DNA from 4 places in the Rossellomorea sp. YZS02 genome. Region 3 is predicted to be linked to each of the others. Evidence: predicted binding sites of a transcription regulator. Region 3 holds the regulator's gene; each other region holds the start of a gene.
The links. The regulator Rex, encoded in region 3, represses fermentation and respiration genes when NADH is low (regulators of the CRP and FNR family bind a similar motif). The targets are predictions, from matches to a motif close to TTGTGAAATATTTCACAA.
Positions count from the first base shown of each region.

Region 1: SLH55_RS05580 (cytochrome ubiquinol oxidase subunit I) is a predicted target of Rex. The motif match lies at 2,526-2,543, and genes of this name have one in related genera.
Region 2: SLH55_RS07500 (L-lactate dehydrogenase) is a predicted target of Rex. The motif match lies at 1,101-1,118, and genes of this name have one in related genera.
Region 4: cydD (thiol reductant ABC exporter subunit CydD) is a predicted target of Rex. The motif match lies at 2,253-2,270, and genes of this name have one in related genera.

Region 1 is NZ_JAXBLY010000004.1:67,700-72,958, reverse strand. It holds gene SLH55_RS05585 (cytochrome d ubiquinol oxidase subunit II) at 13-1,026, opposite strand; gene SLH55_RS05580 (cytochrome ubiquinol oxidase subunit I) at 1,071-2,408, opposite strand; gene SLH55_RS05575 (ABC transporter ATP-binding protein) at 2,617-4,440, opposite strand; gene SLH55_RS05570 (ABC transporter ATP-binding protein) at 4,451-5,259, opposite strand, start outside.
Region 2 is NZ_JAXBLY010000006.1:28,499-33,757, forward strand. It holds gene SLH55_RS07500 (L-lactate dehydrogenase) at 52-1,005, opposite strand; gene SLH55_RS07505 (GNAT family N-acetyltransferase) at 1,335-1,871, shown strand; gene SLH55_RS07510 (histidine phosphatase family protein) at 2,341-2,910, shown strand; gene SLH55_RS07515 (hypothetical protein) at 2,935-3,105, opposite strand; gene SLH55_RS07520 (Ger(x)C family spore germination protein) at 3,119-4,345, opposite strand; gene SLH55_RS07525 (GerAB/ArcD/ProY family transporter) at 4,332-5,259, opposite strand, start outside.
Region 3 is NZ_JAXBLY010000028.1:2,942-8,200, forward strand. It holds gene SLH55_RS21245 (ABC-F family ATP-binding cassette domain-containing protein) at 258-2,198, opposite strand; gene SLH55_RS21250 (redox-sensing transcriptional repressor Rex) at 2,389-3,066, shown strand; gene SLH55_RS21255 (twin-arginine translocase TatA/TatE family subunit) at 3,121-3,291, shown strand; gene tatC (twin-arginine translocase subunit TatC) at 3,307-4,080, shown strand; gene SLH55_RS21265 (YdiK family protein) at 4,096-4,305, opposite strand; gene SLH55_RS21270 (CPBP family intramembrane glutamic endopeptidase) at 4,302-5,045, opposite strand.
Region 4 is NZ_JAXBLY010000006.1:36,854-42,112, forward strand. It holds gene SLH55_RS07540 (M20/M25/M40 family metallo-hydrolase) at 231-1,874, shown strand; gene cydD (thiol reductant ABC exporter subunit CydD) at 2,300-4,030, shown strand; gene cydC (thiol reductant ABC exporter subunit CydC) at 4,031-5,259, shown strand, end outside.

The DNA.
Region 1 (5,259 bases), on a different contig from region 3:
GTGTTTCTCCGACTACTTGTTCCCTTTTACATAATCGGCATCAAATAAGAACAGCCTCATTAAAAGATACAGGGACGGGATCAATAACAACAAGCCCGCAATGAAGACGATAACAAGAGCCATCCCCATGGTTGGATTCGTGACACTCGTTTCAATCGTGATAAAAGGTTTCAAGATATAAGGTAAATGGGACGCTCCATAACCAAAGAAAGCAAAGAAGAATTGAAGCATGACAAGGGTGAACGCCAGACCGAAATGTTTTCTTCTATAAATGAAAAGTGACGCTCCAAGGAAGCATAGCAGAGATAATCCGAACATCCACCATATATCAATGGCACTGGTGAAATGCTCAAGATTATGTTCTCTCAAGGATACGAACACAAGTAAACTGGCTAATATGGTCGGTGGGCTCCAGAATAGTGAAAACTTCCTCAGTTCCTCCCTTGAATCCAAATCTCCAGCCCGATTGGCATAATAGGTCAGAAATGTCGCACTAATGAATAATACCGATACAATCGACAGAACGACCACGCTCCATGAATAGGGGCTGGTAAAAAGTTCCTTGGCAAGGAATACCACCTTATCCCCCTGCTCTTCCAAAAATCCGCCTTCTGAAATTGTCAAAGCCGTTGACAAGGAGGCAGGAATCAACAACCCTGTTGCTCCATATAGAAACAAATAAACGATATTATCTTTTGAACCATAGTTCCCGAAAGCATAGAAGCTTCCTCTTATGGCAAGTAATATGATGGCAATACTTCCCGGCAACAATAAAGCCGTTCCATAATAGTAGGCAGTGTCAGGAAAAAATCCGACCAAACCGACAAAAAAGAAAACAAAAAAGACGTTCGTCACTTCCCAGACAGGAGAAAGGTATCGACTGATCAGCACATTCAGCGTGTGCTCCTTCCCTTTCATCCTGCCGTAAAAGGCGAAGAATCCGGCCCCGAAATCGATCGAAGCCACGATTAGATACCCATATAGAAAAATCCATAAGACAGTAATCCCCATGATTTCCAAACTCATACCCATTCCTCCCTCAAAACAAAGTCAAGTGCCTGACTCAACAACTAACTCACTTTCTTAGGAAAGCGTTGTTCCAACTCGGCTTCTGCAGGCTTGTTTTTAAACATTTTTATTAATACAACTACACATAAAATGCCAAGTAGTATATAGAGACCCACGAATAGTGCGAACGTTAATCCTACTCCATCCGCTTTTGTCGCAGCCTCTGCCACCTTCATATATCCACGGAGGATCCATGGCTGTCGGCCAACTTCTGCATATATCCAGCCGAATTCGATGGCAAGCATCGCCAAAGGTCCACTCGCAACGATTCCCCACAATAACGGCTTATTCCATTCATTTCGTTTCTTCCACTTCCAAAACAGAATAAATATTCCTGCAATGAAAATACTGTAGAATCCGATGGAAACCATAAGATCAAATAAATAATGAACCCATAGTGGGGGCCGTTCATCTTCAGGAAATTCATTCAATCCAATGACCTCTGTATCAAACGAACTTCCAGCAAGGAAGCTGAGAAAACCAGGTAATCGAATCTCATTATGCACTTCGTTGTTTTCATCAAGCGTTCCAAAAACAATCAAATCCGCATTCTTTTCCGACTCAAAATGCCACTCTGCCGCTGCCAGCTTTTCCGGCTGGTACTCTGCCAGGAATTTGGCCGACAAGTCCCCTGCCAATGCTGAGCCAAAAGCAAAGATCAACGCTGATACCATAGTCAGACGTAGGGCTTTCTTATGATAGTCCCCACCCTTTTTCCGAAGTATCGCAAATGCTGTAATAGCAGCTAATATGAGTGCTGATGTTAAGTAGGCAGTCGTCAAAACATGAAACACTTTTGTTGGTGTCGCCGGATTTAACATCGCTGCGATCGGGTCAATATTGATCGCCTTTCCATCTTTCAATTCAAATCCCTGCGGCGTATTCATAAACGCATTCACCGTCGTAATGAATAAAGCGGAAGCAGAAGAACCAATCATTACCGGAATCGTCAGTAGCCAATGGATCCACTTATTCTTAAATCGATCCCACGTATAAAGGTAAATCCCCAAAAAGATGGCCTCAAAGAAAAACGCAAAAGTTTCCATGAACAACGGCAGGGCAATCACCTGTCCGGCTACCTGCATAAACGATGGCCACAAAAGGGACAACTGCAAGCCAATAGCAGTTCCGGTCACGACCCCGACGGCAACCGTAATGGTAAATCCCCTAGCCCATCTTCGTGCAAGCAAAAGATAATGAGGATCATTCCGCTTGATCCCCATAAACTCGGCTATCGAAATCATGATCGGAACCCCTACCCCAATCGTTGCAAAAATGATATGAAACGCAAGGGTTGTCGATGTGAGCATCCTACTTAAAATCACACTATCCAAAACCATTCTATACTCCCCCTACCGGATTACTTTTTAACGTAAACAGCTCTTTCTTACTGTTTATCACTTATTGTTCATTATAAAACCTGGGATAGAGTATGTGAAGTATTGAACATGAATATTTTGTGACGTTTTTCACAAAGTTTCACTATTTAAAACTAATATCCAACAAAAAAAACCCCACACACCAGTGCAGGGTCCCTCAAACCATAACTCACATCGCTTCCAGCATCCTGAACTGTGACTTCACAAGTTCAAAATAATCTCCTTGCTGATCCATTAATTCATCGTGGTTTCCGGACTCTTTGATCTTTCCGTTTTCAAGGACAAAGATATTATCGGATTCCCGGATTGTGGACAGACGGTGAGCGATGATGATCGCGGTTCTTCCGTTCAATAATTTCTTCAGGGCATTTTGAATCTTGACTTCTGTTTCGGTGTCTATGGATGCGGTTGCTTCATCCAGAATGATGATGCGCGGATTCGCCAACAGGGCACGTGCAAAGGACAATAATTGTCTTTCACCTACAGATAACACATTTCCCCTTTCCTCGACTTCGGTTTCATATCCACTGGACAGCTTTTCGATGAATTCATTGGCACCGATTGCTTCAGCTGCCTTTATGACCTCTTCATCGGATGCACCAGGGCGTCCGAAACGGATATTTTCCATGATCGTCCCGGAGAAGATGAATGTATCTTGCAGGACGATGCTGATTTGACTTCGTAAACTTGAAACCGATGCATCCCGAAGGTTCACTCCATCAATTTTGACAATTCCGTTAGTCGGGTCATAAAACCTGCTGATCAGGTTCGCAATCGTCGTCTTGCCTGAACCTGTATGCCCGACTAGTGCGACGGTTTGGCCAGCTTTCATTTCAAGATTGATATTCCGAAGCGCTTTTCGTTTATCATCATATGAGAATTCTACATTTTCAAATTGAATTCTCCCTTTGATGTCCGTCAGATTCAAGGCGTTAGCTTTCTCATTAACAATTGGCTGTTCATCCAGAAATTCGAATATGCGCTCTGATGAAGCCATCCCGATCAAGAGTTGATTGTAAACTTGACCTAGTCTGGAAATCGGCTCCCAGAACATCCCAAGATAGAATGCGAATGAGACGAATTCACCAAGTTCCAGTGAACCATTTTGAATCAAATGGGTTCCGAACCAGATAAGTACTGCTGTCCCAATGGCGTTTGTCAATTCCACGAGAGGTCTGAACATGGCATTCTTCTTTGTCGCTGTTCTCCAGCTATCGAAGTTTTCAGTATTGACTCCATCAAAAAACGCCATGTTTTCTTTTTCCTGAGTAAACGATTGAGTCACCCGGATTCCCTGGATGCTTTCATTAAGATGAGAATTCAGCTTCGACTGCTTAAGACGAACCATCTGCCAGGATCTGCGGATGTTTTTTCTGAGGCTCGTCGAGATGAAAAACATGATCGGTAAGATCACCATGACTGCAAGTGTCAATTCAGGGCTTAATGTAAAGAGGATCACGATGATTCCGATGAGCAGAATGATGTCCATCAGAAGATTGATGACTCCATTTGTGAATAGCTCTTGAAGGGAGTTTATGTCATTCATGATCCGCACAAGGATCGAACCTGCGGAACGCTGATCAAAGAAACGATGGGAAAGCCACTGAACATGGCTGAATAGATGTTTCCTCAGGTCATATATCACTCCCTGACCGAGTTGGTTCATCCACTTGATCCTAAGGACGTTGGCCACATAATTCAGGACGTACAGCCCGGCAATGATCCCTACAAGTGTGAATAGGAGGTCCCCATCTTTCTGCCTGATTGCTTTATCGAGGGTATATACCCCGATCAGGATCGGGATGATCAACCGGACAGCCGTTGTAATCAGTACGGTAATAATGGACAACGGCAGCAGTTTCTTCGAATAAGGTTTTAAGTATGTCAATAACCGATAAAGCTGCTCCCAGTTAAACGGTTTGTCTATCACCTGGTCTGTGGAGTAGTGGAAGCGGCTCAGTATTCTTTTATTTTGCTTATTTTTATTACTCAATGGTCCTCACCTACCCTTCCTGAGTTTGTAGTATTTTTTTCTGGTCTTTATATTGAATGTCGTAGATTCGCTGGTATGGTCCGTTATTTTTCAATAAGAACTCATGAACCCCTCTTTCTACCACTTTTCCGTTTTCTAGGACAAGGATTTCATCCGCATGCTTCAGAGAAGAAATACGGTGCGCGATGATAAAGGTCGTTCGATCAGACATGACCTCTTTCAGCGCTTTTTGAATCCTGAATTCTGTTTCCATGTCTACGGCACTCGTAGCATCATCCAGTATCAGGATCGACGGGTCGGTACAGATTGCACGTGCGATGGCGATCCGCTGTTTCTGACCTCCCGAAAGACCCAATCCTCTTTCTCCCAGCCTGGTATCATAGCCATCAGGTAATTCGGATATGAAATCATGGGCTTCTGCCCGTTTGGCCGCTTCGATGATCTCCTCCATGGATGCTTCAGGTCGACCGTAAGAGATATTGGCTCTGATAGTGGAAGAGAATAAAAATGATTCCTGCAGAACAAATCCGATATTTTGACGGAGTGACTTCAGTGAGTAATCTTTTACATCTCTTCCATCAATGAGGATCTCCCCTTCTTCCGGTTCATAGAAACGCGTAATCAGCTGAGTGATACTTGTCTTCCCTGACCCTGTGCCCCCGATCAGCCCGATGACCTTACCGGGTTCCACTTTAAATGAAATGTCCTCTAGGGCAGCTTCGTCATGCACAGTGTAATTAAGTGATACATGTTTGAACTCCACTTCGCCTTTCATTCGATCGACATGAATGACATCATTATGATCTTTAATCTTTTCAT
Region 2 (5,259 bases), on a different contig from region 3:
TGAGGAGGAGGAATGGGCGTGCGTGTCTGATTCATCAGACCTGGTGATGAATCAGTATGATTCCATCGCTGTTTTCATTACGTTTTTCAACGTTTCTGCTGAATGGATGAACTGCGCTTTTTCTTTTTTATTCAAGGGGAGTTCGACGACTTTACGGATCCCCTCCCGATTGATGATGGCAGGGACACCGATGAAAATATCCTCCTGATCATACTCTCCTTCGAGGAGTGCTGATACGGTAAGGATGCTGTTTTCATTATTAAAGATCGCTCTGGTAATCCTGGCAAGCCCCATGGCGATGCCATAATAGGTGGCCCCTTTACGTTCGATGATATGGTAGGCAGCGTCCCTGACATTCACAAAGATGTCTTCGAGTTCTTGTTGGACAGTTTCCTTATTCATATCGATCAGTTCGTTTAACTGGCTTGCACCTATGGTTGCATGACTCCATACAGGGAATTCTGTGTCACCGTGTTCTCCCATGATATAGGCATGGATGTTTCGTGTGTCAATATCAAAGTGCTCTCCCACTAAGTAGCGGAGTCTCGCGGTATCAAGAATAGTCCCGGATCCGATTACTCTTTCTTTCGGCAGCCCGGAAAACTTCCATGTGGCATAGGTCAAGATGTCGACAGGGTTTGTCGCCACCAGGAAGATCCCGTTGAAACCACTCTTCATGACAGAGTCTACAATGTTCTTAAAGATCTTTACATTCTTTTCGACAAGGTCCAGACGGGTTTCACCGGGCTGCTGGTTTGCCCCGGCAGTGATGACGACCAAATCAGCATCTTTACAATCACTGTAATCCCCTGCAGAAATCTTCATTGGAGAAGCAAAAGCGAGACCGTGATTTAAATCACGTGCATCCCCGTCGGCTTTTTCTTTATTCAAATCGATCATGACCAGCTCGTGGGCAATTCCCTGGTTAAGAAGAGCGAAGGCATAGCTTGAGCCAACCAAACCTGTACCGATTAAAGCTACTTTGTTTGTGCATTTGATTGTCATACGTCATCACCTATCCACTAATTATTTTGTTTTATCCAGAAAGAATGGATCCTGCTGGATAAACAGATGATTCCAGAAATACGTTAACATGTATATTGTGAAATACTTCACAATATGATCATAACATGTTTTACATAAATATTCTATTCTTAAATCATCTTATCACACATTTATGTGAAATGTTTCACAAATATGTCATATAGAGAGGGACGGACCTTGATTCCTAGGACCTGGTCCTAGGAATCAAGGTCCGTCCCTCCTAAAAGAAGGGTTTTTTCTTGTTTGTGATGAATGTATAGGGGAAGAGGTGTGTGAATGGAGGTGTGTGTATGAATGTGATAAGTGGGGCTTTGAATGTACGTCCGTTGGAAGATAAGGATAAGTACACGCTTTCGAGGTGGTTATCGAATCCGGAGGTGTTGGAATTTTATGAAGGCAGGGACCGTCCTTTCACTATACAGTTGGTGGAGGAGAAATTCCTTTCGGACAGGGGTGTCATGAGCTGTCTTGTGGAGTATGAAGGGAATGAAGTCGGTTATCTTCAGTATTATCAGCTTGATCATGAAACGATGATTCGTTACGGATATACCAATCTCGATGAGGTGATTTACGGTACAGATCAATTCATTGGTGAAACGGAGTATTGGAACAAGGGAGTCGGGACACAGCTCATCCGGGCAGTGGTAGAGTATTTGCTGCAGAAGGAAGGCGTCCACCGCCTGGTGATGGATCCGATGACATGGAACACAAGAGCGATTCGCTGTTATGAGAAATGTGGATACAGTAAGGCAAGAATATTGCGGGAGCACGAGCTCCATGAAGGGAAATATCATGATGCCTGGTTGATGGAGTTCATTCCCGAGTAACTGGGAGTTTAAATATGAAAAAGCAAATAGAATAAGCGGTTGCTTTAAGAGAGACAGGTAAATACGAAGCTCCCATAGAAAGATGGAGGGCACTGATCAAACTGGAATTGGGAAATGGGTTCTAAAAGGGATGTACTTATTATGAAGAAGCCCTTCGTTTGGGCGTGGACGCAAAAAACATGCAAGGTGCCTATCTTGGTTTAGGAAGTACATACAGAATGTGGGGAAATGTATGCCGAGAGTCAAAAAGTATTTCAAGTTGGAATCCGGCCATTCTCTGATAACCATGCAGGGAAAGTCATTTATTCTATGACTTTGTATAATTTGAGGGAGTATTAGAAAGCCATGGACTTTTGGACTTAGTATTGATAAGTGTAAGTCAAACTTCTCATGATCCTGACATCAAAGCCTTTCAGAAGGGAAATTCTTACTATGGCAGCCGCTTAGAAGAAGTGTGGACTCAATAAAGATGAAAAATCGGAAAGGGAACGATATGAAAACCTATTTATATTTAGTCAGGCACGCACATTCTGTTTATACCCCTGATGAACTGAACAGGCCGTTATCAGAACGGGGCATGCAAGATGCACATAAACTGACAAATAAGCTGAAAAATGAACAAATCGAAGTTGTTTGTTCCAGCCCGTATAAAAGAGCTGTACAAACCGTGGAAGGGTTGGCGAATAACCATGACATTCTCCTCGTTGAGGGATTTAAAGAGAGGTTATTATCTTCACATCCTGTTGATGACTTTGACGCAGCCATTACAAAGGTTTGGGAAAACCCCTCCTTTTCGTTTAAAGGGGGAGAATCGAATCTCTTTGCCCAGGAAAGAGGGGTAAAGGCCATATTGGCATTGCTGGAAAAATATAAAGGGAAAAGGGTGGCCATCGGTACACATGGTAATATCATGACGCTTATCATGAATCATTTTGATAAGCGATATGACTACTGTTTTTGGAAAGAACTTGAAATGCCGGATGTGTATAAGCTTACCTTCGAGCAAGACAAACTATTGAATGTAGAAAAAGCTGTGTGAGAATCTCACGCAGCTTTTTCAATTCTACCGATAATTGAATAGGAATCGGTTAACCACTGGTATAAGTAGCAGCAAGATGGCGATGAACGATACAAACACCGCTCCTGCCCAATTTCCATCTTTCCATACCAGTTTCGCAAACTTGAAGGTGTAAAGGGAAATCAGAATGATCACTACATACAGAAAAAAGTACACTGCCAAACCCCCATCAATCTCTAATTTTCTCGAGGCTTCTCGGTCTTAAATGTTTCCCGAATTGATCCAGCTTAATATGGAATCTGACATCCACATCCGCATCGGGATAGGATTTCATCCAATCATAGTCTTTGTAGGAATCTAAGGTTAAGAAATGCTTTCTTCCTGCTAAATACCATTTAAAGGGCTCTCCACCTAATTCCTGGGTTTTCTTAATGAATTTTTTACTGATTTCTTCATATCTTTCTTGCAAATGCTCATCCAGTATTTCTTGCTTATGGATGTCCTCGACGTAATTGATGGCACTTGGAATAGAAAGAATCGTAATGGACATCCAAACATCCACTTGGATGGTTGGGGAGGGCTCTGAAACATCTACTCGGACCTTCGTACTGATATTTCTTGCGTTCCCGACAACTCTATAAGTTTCATCCAATGGGTCAGGAAATGAGAAACGCATTTGTTGCGGTTTTTTCCCACCGGTCAAGACCGAAGTCAGCCTGATTTCTTCTCCGGTGAATGTATCTATCATCTTTCCATTTTTGAAGACTCCTGCTCCGATCATCTGAGTAGGCGTTCCTCCTTTTTTATCAAGCTGGCCGGAGAGAATATTGTCCTCATTCAATGTATTCTTTGCTTCGCCTTTGATTCCGGTTGAATAAATGCTGAGGGAAAGACCCGCATCTTCTTCTGTTTCCGTTAAAAACTGGTGATAAGTCGAAGGAGGGACCATGGCGATTGTATCCCATCTCCTTGACATGAAATCATAAAATTTATGCGGGCTCGTTTCAAATGCAGGTTTATTGCTTCTGAGATAATCTTCCGCCCTTTCCTTCGACACAATCATATACATATCCCTTCTGACCTCCGGATCCCTTGCCAATGTGCTGATTAAAGGAAGAAACTCCTTGGACCTTGCAAATTCTTCTCCCACGATCATGGCCTTCGTATGGAAGAAATTGATCTTCCTGGTTTCAGATGCGTTTAGCAAGTATTTGGCAGTGATCAGATCCGGAGCCTGGATGGTGATCGTTCGCTCTTCTTGCTGGTTAGATGGTTGACTGCCCGGACTTCCGGCAGCAGGGTCTGCCAGCTGAAAGGTAACAACGAGACCTTCTCCTTCAACCGGTTTGTCCAATCCGATGACCAGAACAAAACCTGCTTCTTCAATTTCAATCTTATTGGCACACCCACCTAGAAATATGGCAAAAGCAACAAACAGAAGCTTAATTTTTTTCACTTTTGAAAACCTCTTTTCCTTTTGCCACAAGATAAATGAATATAGGAATGAAGAAAAGCAGGAGAGAACTGGATGTCAAAATGAAATCTCCCCGAAGATAAAGCATATTCTTGATGTTATTCTCAGGCATGATCCCAATGATCACGGTCAGGGCTGCCAAGGGGAGTAATAACGGTTCGAATTCCTTGATTTTAAGAGTCGCAGATAAGACTAAAGCAGAAATGTACAAATAAAATGAAAAGCGAATGATGCTCGCAACACTCCAAAAAGCAAAGAACAATGATTCAATATTAGAAACAAACCGCCCAAGTTTAATCATCCGTAAAATTTCATGAAACGGATAGGCAATGAATTCAAAGGTTGGGTAATCGAAGAAAGCAATGAAAAAGGCAAAGAATAACGATAGTTCTAAAACCGCCAAGCCATATCCGATGAGAATTCCCTTTCTAAAGGCAGGGTAGCCTTTGACGAAGGGGAAGATCATGGCCATGTATAAAATATCGCCCGATATGGATGAGTACTTTACCCCTTCCATCACTAACGGTTTGAGTCCGGGACCGAGTATGGGGAAAAGGTGTTGGAAATAGAGTTTGTTCCACAATAAGATGATGGCAAAAAGCAATGAGAATTTTATATAAGGAATGCAGATCCATGCGGTACGTCCAATGGCCAACAATCCCCGATTCGCTAAATAGTAGGAGGACCCTACTAGAAGGATGTAAAACGAGAGGTTTGTTGATTCCTGAAAATACATGGATGTGATAATATCCACATATCCCCTTGTATTGACAATCGTAGAAGAAAAGGCTATCAGAAATAATAACATTCCTATCAGAAATCCAATATACTTTCCTGTCACCTGAAAGGCAATCTCAATAAGATTGATCTCCCCGAATTTTTTGACCAGGGAAAGA
Region 3 (5,259 bases):
ATGAATGTGAACGAACATACGTTTTATCAACAGATTGTGGATAAGTTGTTAGTAACTTATTAAAAAATGTGTACAGCATGTGAAAAAACCGTAGAACAAACTTCCATTTATTGGGTTTTTGCTGTGGATAAATAAGGTTATTCTTGTGGATATTGTGGAAAAGTGATATGAATAACGGTTCATACGTGTTTTGGTTGTGGATAATTATGTGGAATAAGAAAGGATTGGGGAGTAGTACTTATCCCCAATCCTGTGGATTACTGTCCTAGCAGTTCTTCAAGTTCTGTCCATTCTTCTAGTAAAGAATCCAGTTCTTCTTTTGCTTTTGTGAGTGATTCATTGATGTCCTGCACTTTCTCGTGATCTTGAAAGATTTCCGGATCACAGAGAAGGTCTTCTTTTTCCTGTATGGTTGTTTCAAGGGTTTCCATAAGGTCTTCGATTTCCTCTACTCTGCGCTTTCGTTGACGTTCGAGTTTTTTCGCTTCTTTATCAATCTTATGGGTTTGTTTTTGAGTCGTACTTTGAGATAGAGCTGTTTTACCTTGTTCCAAACTTTCAAGTGCTGCAAGCTCTTCCTGTTGCTGTAACTTCTCGACATAATAATCATAATCACCAAGGTATTCGGTTGATCCCTGCTTGGATAATTCCACGACCTTGGTGGCAATGCGGTTGATGAAATAACGGTCATGGGAAACGAAGAGGATGGTCCCTGGATAGTCGATCAGGGCATTCTCCAGCACTTCCTTACTGTCTAAATCCAGATGGTTAGTCGGTTCATCGAGTATAAGGACGTTCCCTTTTTCCATCATTAGCTTGGAGAGGGCTAAACGGGCTTTTTCTCCACCGCTTAATGTCGATACGGGCTTCAGGACATCTTCCCCGGAGAAGAGGAAGTTGCCGAGTACCGTACGGATCTCTTTCTCCATCTTCATCGGGTATTCGTCCCACAGTTCATTCAAGACCGTCTTGTTGGATGAGAGTTCGGCTTGTTCCTGGTCGTAGTAACTGATGGACACATTGGATCCGAATTTAAATGCACCGTCCAAAGGCTGAAGCTTATTCACCAATGTTTTTAACAGTGTCGATTTGCCGACTCCGTTCGGGCCGACGAGTGCGATGCTGTCCCCTTTTTTGACAGAAAAGTCAATATGGGAGGAAATGGTCTCACTCTCCCCATATCCGATGGTAAGATCCTGGACGTGGAGAACATCATTTCCGCTTGGGCGGTCGATCTGAAACGCGAAGTTGGCGGATTTCTCATCCCCGAGGGGACGGTCCATCATATCCATGCGCTCTAATTTCTTCCGGCGGCTCTGTGCCATCTTTGTGGTGGAGGCCCGTGCAATATTCCGTTGGATGAAGTCTTCAAGCTTTGCGACTTCCTGCTGCTGGCGCTCGAACATTTTCAGATCTTTTTCGTAGTCTTCTGCTTTTTGTTCAAGGTATCTGCTGTAGTTCCCCAGGTATTTCTTGCTCCGGTTCCGGGAAATCTCATATACTTGATTGACGACGCTGTCTAAGAAATAGCGATCATGGGAAACGATCAGGACCGCACCTGCATAGCTTTGCAGATAGGTCTCGAGCCATGATAATGTTTCGATATCCAAGTGGTTGGTCGGTTCATCAAGGATGAGGATGTCAGGCTTGGTGAGTAGAAGCTTACCGAGAGCAAGTCGGGTTTTCTGACCACCGCTCAAAGTGGATATCTTGGTTTCATAATCGAAATCGGCAAAGTTCAATCCGTGAAGGACGGAACGGATATCGGCTTCATATTGATAACCTCCTGAATCTTTGAAGCGGATCTGAAGTTCATCATATTCTTTTAATACCCGTTGATAGACTTCTTCGGCTTCATATACAGATGGATCTGCCATCTGCTGCTCCAATGCTCGTAATTGGGTTTCCTGACGGCGCAATTCTTCGAAGACGGTCAACATTTCGGACCAAATCGATAAATCCGACTCCAAGCCAGTGTTCTGTGCCAAGTATCCGATGGAGACACCTTTTGGCTTTGTAATCTCACCCGCATCATAGGAAAGATGACCTGCGATTATTTTTAGAAGCGTCGACTTCCCGGCTCCGTTACGTCCAACAAGGGCGACGCGATCTCTTGTCTGTATTTCAAGTTTAATATTTGATAGGATATTATCTGCACCAAAGTTTTTCGTTAATTGATTCACTTGTAGAAGAATCATGACGTTTCACCTCTATTTCATAGTGCTAGTGTACCGTATTCGAGAGGGGAACGGCAATAAAACACCTATTAATCTTCGTACACTTAGGATAAAATATAGTGTATGATGAGTAGTAGAGTTTATTAATACTGTGTGCTTTCTATTTTGGAAGCGGTATCAGAGGTTTTGAAAAGATGTGGGGGAATACAATATGAACCAGGATACAACGAAAATTCCACAGGCAACGGCCAAGCGCCTTCCGTTATACTATCGTTTTATCAAGAACCTGTACTCATCCGGTAAGCAGAGGGTGTCATCAAAGGAATTAAGTGAAGCGGTGAAGGTTGATTCTGCCACCATCCGCAGAGACTTTTCGTACTTTGGGGCATTGGGGAAGAAGGGATATGGCTATAATGTCAATTACCTACTATCCTTTTTCCGAAAGACGTTAGATCAAGATGCCCTTACGAAGGTTGTTCTGATCGGGGTGGGGAACCTGGGTACAGCGTTTCTTCATTATAATTTCATCAAAAATAATAATACGAAGATCGAGATGGCATTTGAAGTGGATGAAAATAAGGTCGGGACGCAAATCAGTGATGTACCTGTTTTTCATTTAAATGATTTAGAAGAGAAGCTTGTAGGGCATGATATTGAAGTAGCGATCTTGACGGTGCCGGCATCTTCTGCTCAAAATATCACAGACCGATTGGTTTCTTCTAATATTAAAGGGATCCTGAATTTCACTCCTGCGAGATTGACGGTACCGGATCATATCCGCGTCCATCATATCGACTTGGCTGTCGAGCTTCAGTCACTCGTTTATTTCTTGAAGCATTACTCAGAGGATGACACGGAAATGTCACAAGATGGAATCATAACAGAATAGAAAATTCTTCATATTTACGTTATGATAGAATGGTAAAAGAGGAGGTGTCTCATTATGTTAGGTGCAGGTAGTATCGTACTAATAACCGTTGTGGCTTTACTGATCTTTGGACCGAAGAAATTGCCCGAGTTAGGAAAAGCGGCTGGGAATACATTACGCGAATTCAAGAATGCAACAAAGGGCTTAGCAGATGATGAGGACGACAACAGCAAAAAAGCTAAGTAGGGTAGGATGAACGCCATGAGTCAAAGTCAAAGAGACATGACAGTCTATGAACATATAGGAGAATTGCAGAAACGACTCATGTTTGTAGTCGTTTTCTTCTTGTTGGCGGTTATCGTGAGTTTCTTTCTTGCGGAACCGTTAATTCGATATTTGCAGCACGCCGATGAGGCGAAAGAGCTGACCATGAACGCCTTTCGGATCACAGACCCTCTCAAAATCTATATGGAAATGATCATGTTCATTGCCATCATCATGACATCACCCATCATTTTATACCAAGTGTGGTCATTCATTAGTCCGGGTCTATATGAGAGAGAGAGAAAGGTGACGCTCAGCTACATACCGATTTCTCTTTTGCTTTTCTTAGGTGGATTGTCATTTTCATATTTTATTTTGTTTCCGTACGTCGTGAAATTCATGATGGGGTTATCAACCAATCTGAATATCGAGCAAGTCATAGGAATAAATGAATACTTTCATTTCCTGTTTCAAATTACGATCCCATTTGGATTTTTGTTTCAGCTACCGGTCATCATGCTATTCCTGACCCGTTTGGGAATTGTCACGCCGATGCTGCTGGCCCAAATGAGGAAAGTCGCTTACTTCATCCTGTTGGTCGTTGCGGCCTTCATTACACCGCCTGATATCGTATCCCATATGATGGTGACGGTTCCTTTGCTGCTTCTATATGAAATCAGTATATGGATCTCCAAGATCGGATACAAAAAGGTGCTGGAAGCGGAGCAGAAGCTTGAAATGGAACAGTTCGAGAATATAAATAAGGATTGATCAAATGATCAATCCTTATTTTTTGTTCTTTATTTGTTTTTTGATCTTGAAATGCAACATGATCATCCGTAGCCCGGAACCGAAGTCCAGGGTCGCAAGAAAGATGAGCATGTACGTGAAAAATCCCCAACCTTCATCATTCTGTACATTTTGTACAGCAAAGTATGTGAAGAGCACACCGAGAAGGAGATAGATCACTCCTGAGAATAATGGTGATCTCCTCATAGAAATAATCCTCCAATAAATCCTTGTATTTTTTCAGCTTCGTTCATCATTTTCTCGATTTCGTCCTTATAGATAGATTGCATTAGAACGACCGTTGTATTCATGGCAACGTGGGCAAATATTGGCACCAGGATCCGCTTCGTTTTTACATAAAGGAAGGCGAATGTGAAGCCCATCGCGGAATAAAGGATCACATGCTCCGGCTCGAAATGGGCTAGAGCGAAAATGACCGAGCTGATCAGAGCGGCAAAGAAGAAATGCATCTTCTCGTAAAGCACGCCGAAAATGATCTTCCTGAATACGATCTCTTCCAATATAGGTCCGATGATGGCCGCGACCAGCATGGATAACGGCACTTTTTCAATGATGCCGATGATCATCTGCGTATTTTCAGATCCCATTTGAATTCCCAGTGCATATTCAACTTGTATCGCAACCGATTGAGCGATGAATGCCATGAAGATCCCGAGAACCGCCCAAACAATCGAACGACCGGCACCCATGGGAGCACTCCGTTCAAGCCGGGTACTTGTTTCGCTTTTCCTGAGGATGCCTCCCACAATGAGAAGGGTCAGCGTGAAGCTGATGACAAGCCAGTATCCAGGGACAAGGCTCCGTACCGTCTCATCGGGTTTACCGAGGACGTCGACACCGATCTTATATAAAAGGGGTACCCCGACAATGCTTGAAAGCTGCATGACGATATAGGCAATTAAGATAAATCCAAAATGTTTTTTCAACGTTTGATCTCCTTTTGCACCTGTAAGATAACGATCAACCTAGTTACTCCTGTACAATTCTACTAAGAAAAGCGGAACTGTTCAAATCTAAGGGTTTCATTCGTCCTGGAATATATGGGGAACGGGGGGCATAGGATAGGAGGGTGTGAAAAAAAGAGAAATATGACGAAAAAAATTTTAAGCAGGAGTCTTGCAAAATGAAAACGAATTAATT
Region 4 (5,259 bases), on a different contig from region 3:
TAAAAACGAACATTAAAAACACGCAACTTCTATAATATTCGGTAATAGAATGGATTTCAATAGAAAAGGCCGAAAAAATTTTAAGAAAATATCTTGAAACCCCTTCCAAACCACATTCATTTTCGATAAGATGTTATCAATTATAGAGGAATCAGTTTCTATAATGCCCTTGCACTGATTGCTTTACTACCCAAAAGATGATATTTCTCAAAGAAAGGGGCGGTGCTAACGTGTATACCCAACTGAAAAACAAGCCTATTTCTGAACAGATTGAACTCATTACACGATCCCTGGTCGCTCTCAAAAGTTATAACGGATCAACAGGGGAAAGTGAAAAAGCCCGATTTATATACGAGTTTATTTCTTCATTTCCTTATTTCCAGGAACATCCTGATCAAGTCTGGCTCCAGGAGGTCCCGAATGATCCAATCGGAAGGAAGAATGTATTTGCCCTTGTGAAAGGAAATTCTTCTAAAACGGTATTATTCCATGCTCACTACGATACGGTGGGGACAGATGATTATGGTGCACTTCAGGATATGGCCCATGATCCCGACTTTCTTCAAAAGTTCTTCATGGATTATGAAGGAGAGGAAAAAGTGAAGGAAGATGCCCTTTCCGGAAATTGGCTGTTTGGAAGAGGGGCTTTGGATATGCAAAGCGGTATTGCCGTCCATTTAGCCAATCTATTGTTTCACACTGGTGAAAAAGTGCCGGATGGGAATCTGCTCTTCCTTTTCAATGGAGACGAAGAGAGTGAACATGCCGGTATGATTGCCGCACTAAGCGATCTCTACAGATTAAAAGAAGATGGATTCGATTACCTGGCTGCCATCAATACGGATTTCATCTCGCCTATTTATGACGGTGATTGCAAGCGATATATTTACACAGGAGCTGCCGGTAAGCTTCTGCCCAGTTTCTATATATATGGTAGGGAAGCGCATGTTGGCGATGTACTGACATCGATAGACCCGACCGTGATTGCTTCGAAGATCAATCTCGAAATCAATCAAAATCTCGATTATCTTGAGGACATTCCGGGAGAGTTCACCCTACCGCCCTCATGCCTTTATTTCAAGGATGATAAGCATACGTATAATGTTCAGACGCCTCTCAGCGCTTCCCTTTACTTCAACTATTTTGTATACGAAAGAACGGCGAGAGAAGTGTTGTACGACATGAAAAAAGTAGCGTTGAAAGTAGTTAGTGAAATGGAAGATCGAAGCAAAAAGCAATTTGAACAATATCGAAAGTATCACGGTTTCCCTGAAAGGGAATTCTCGTGGGAAGTGGAAGTACTGACCATGAGGGAGTATATGTTCTGGCTGAAAGAAAGAGGGATCGATCCTGATCCCGTCCTGAAAAAGATCTTTCATGATATGAATGGGGAAGACCGGCGGACTATCGCTTATGCCATGGTGGAAGCCCTTCAGCACCTAGATCCTGACCGGACCCCAAGAGTCATCCTTTTCTTTGCCCCGCCTTTTTTACCTCACAACTTCGTCAATGAAGAAAATGAATACGGTAAAAAGGTGAGAGAAGTACTGGGAGTATGCTTGAAGGATATTTCAGATGAAACAGGTGAAGAATTCGTCATTAAACGGTTCTTTCCATATCTGGCAGATGGCAGCTTCCTTTCTCTTCATGAAGAAGATGAAGATATTGAAGTGTTCAAGAAGAACCTGCCCTTGATCGACCAGCTGTATCCAGTGCCCATCGACATGATCAGAAAGCTGAATATCCCCTCCATCAACATAGGAGTATACGGCAAAGATGGTCACCAATGGACAGAGAGAGTGTATAAACCATATACGTTCTCAGTACTTCCGGAGATCATTCAACGCGTGACGAGGGATTTATTGAAAATATGATGGGATAGAATAAGAGAGGGAGGTAATTCGCTTTGCGATTTGTCTCCCTTTTTTTATTTACAGCTTACAGCGAAGTTTGGAATTTGCAATTATTGTAATTCGGCTGGATAAATAACGAAAACGGCTGGATTTTTACCTGGATTGGCTGAATTATTAATAATTTTCGCCTGATCATGTAGAAAAACGGCCGGATTATTGGTGATTTCGGCTGGAATCACTTGGATACCGGTGAGATCTGGCCCGATAAATATTAAACTGGAATTTCTAATTTCACTGTGTGTGTTACAAATGTTCACCAGCTTACCTGGAATTGTTACAAAAAGGTCAATCCTACATGATGCATGATGGGAGCAAGTTTACTATAATGGAGATATTAATTTGTGAAGTATTTCACTAACTTTTAACTTTTGGAGTTGAGAGCAGAGATGAAAGAGCTTAATCAATTCGCTAAAAAGCAGAGATTATCCATTATGACGCTTTATGGAACGTCCATATTGATGGGGGGAGTCGTAGTTGGACAGGCGTACTTGCTCGTTAGCGTAGTCAATAGCATGTTTATCGAGAATCTTGAGTTCCGGGAAATCCTCCCGATGCTTGGGGCTTTGCTTCTTATTCTAACAGGGAGAGCTATCCTATCCTATATCAATGGACGCACAGGTATCAGAATGGCATCAAATGTGAAGAGGGATTTAAGGAACAGGCTCTTAATGAAATGGTCAAACAATCCTCTTCAAGCATCGATCCATGGCCAATCGGGTCAAAAGGTCAGTACGATGATGGATGCGGTCGATGGGTTAGATGGATACTACAGTCAGTATTTACCTCAGAGAATCCAAACGACACTTGTACCATTGATCCTTCTGATCACGATTTTTACGGAGCATGTTTATACAGGGTTGATCATGGTGGTTACGGCTCCATTCATTCCTTTGTTTATGGCGATCATCGGCGTCATGACCAAGAAGAAATCTGAGAAGCAGATGGACAAGTTGACGGCATTTTCAGGGAAGTTCCTCGATACCCTTCAAGGGTTGGTTACTTTGAAGCTATTGGGGAGGGGGACCCGGCAGAAAGAGGTGATCCGATCTAGTAGTTTGGACTTTCGGGAAGCGACCATGGCCGTCCTGAAGACTGCTTTCTTATCATCCTTGATGCTTGAATTCATCTCCATGTTAAGCATCGGTCTGATTGCCCTGGAGGTAGGGTTAAGGTTGGTCGTCTTCGAGAGTATTTCATTCTACACGGCATTCTTCGTACTTGTCCTGGCACCTGAATTCTATCTGTCGTTAAAAGAGCTTGGAAACGCTTTTCATACCGGCCGTGGAAGTATGGGCGCCGCCAAGAAGGTCTTGGAGGAGCTGCAAGAAAAGGATCAGCCGGTCAGATGGGGAGAGAAAGAAATCGTATCAAATGGCAATACGCCCACAATCGAATTGAGTAACCTTGGATTTTCCTATGGTGAAAAAGGATATGCCGTTGAGGGGATCACAGCCGTCATTCCACCTGGAAGCCAAGTGGCAATTGTCGGTCAAAGTGGTGCGGGTAAGACAACGCTCCTGCATCTGATTGCGGGACTTCTTGAGCCATCTGGCGGAGATCTTCTTCTGAATGGACGCCCAAGAAGCGAATACAGAGAAAAAGACTGGTTTGATCAATTGAGTTACATTTCTCAGAATCCATATCTCTTCTCAGGGACGATAGCTGAGAATATAGCCATAGGTGGAAACGGCTCGGTGACCCGTGAAGAAATTGAATATGCGGCTGAGAAAGCAGGGATTTCTGAAATGATAGCAGGTCTTGAGAAGGGATATGAAACACGGATCGGGGAAGCCGGCAGAGGTCTTTCCGGTGGAGAAAAACAGCGCATTGCCATTGCAAGGGCATTTCTCAAAGGTCCGTCCCTCATCTTGTTTGATGAACCGACTACCGGACTGGATTTGCGGACTGAGCAGATTCTACAGTCCTCGCTGGAGGAGTTGTCTAAGGGTGCTACAGTCATTACGGTAGCGCACCGTCTTCATACGATACGGAAAGCGGATCACATTCTGTTGTTGGATAAAGGAAAAGCAGCGGGACTCGGGAATCATGAAGAACTCATGAGGTCCGTCCCTCACTATCGTGATATGGTGACTGTGCAGAGAGGGGTGAGAGTGTAGATGAAGGAATTGGGGTTTGTCGTAAAGTTGATGTTGAAGGAAAAGAAGGATATTGTGTATTCCGTCCTATTGGGTTTTCTGGCTGGACTTACCTCGGTTGGCCTGTTTGCTTCCAGCGGCTATTTAATCTCAAAAGCGGCTTTGGAGGTCCCTCTTTATGCGTTGACCGTGATGATTGCCCTTTTGAAACTGTTCGGTTTTACAAAGGCATTGAGCCGGTATGGGGAGCGCTATTTCTCCCATAGGGCTACGTTTACAATCCTGGCGAACTTGCGGGTATCCATTTATGAAAAAATAGAGCCGCTAACACCGGGGATATTCTCTCGATATCGAAGCGGGGACTTACTTTCACGTATCGTAGGGGACGTAGAGAGCCTGCAGAATTTCTTTCTTCGCGTTTTTTACCCACCAATTATACTGGTGATGGTGTTCTTAAGTACTATATTTTTTACGATGTATTATTCTTTGTTCGTTGCAATGATCCTCCTCATGGGTCTATTATTGACAGGGCTGATTGTACCATCCTTATTTGCATGGAAACAAAGAAGTATCAAAACAAACGTGCGTGAAAGCCGGGGGGAATTATCCACCGAAGTGACGGAATTCCTCCACGGTTTCAGGGACTTGAAGATATATCAGAGATTGGAGGGGAAGGAGAGAAATCTTGCCCGGGCCGCATCCACATATGTGAACGAGCAAGAACGGGAGAGCATTTTTTCTCTTTTTAGTCATTCAACCAACATCCTGATTTCCCTGTTCATATCATGGACGGTTCTGGCAATAGGGGCGTATTCCGTCGCCACGGATCAACTGGATGGGATCTTCCTCGCAATGCTCGTCATGATTTCCTTGACTGTATTTGAAAATGCGACGCCAATGGCAATCCTCCCAACCCATTATGAAGATTCACGCCGAGCTCAAGGCCGGCTATCTGCCATTCATAATGGAGGAAAAATCAAGAGGGACGGACCTTCAACCGGTCGGCGACTTGAGGGGGTTCCTCCTTCTTTCAGCTTGAAGGATGTAAGCTTTACCTTTCATGGAGAGGGAAAAAAGGCATTGGATGGAGTGACTCTCGACCTGCCGGCAGGCTCGAAAACAGCGATTGTAGGACCTTCGGGATCAGGGAAGTCGACATTGCTTCAATTATTATTAAACTTTTACTCACCAGATCAAGGAGCGGTATTCGTAAATGATGTTTCCTTAAAAGATATAGATCAAGAGTCCTT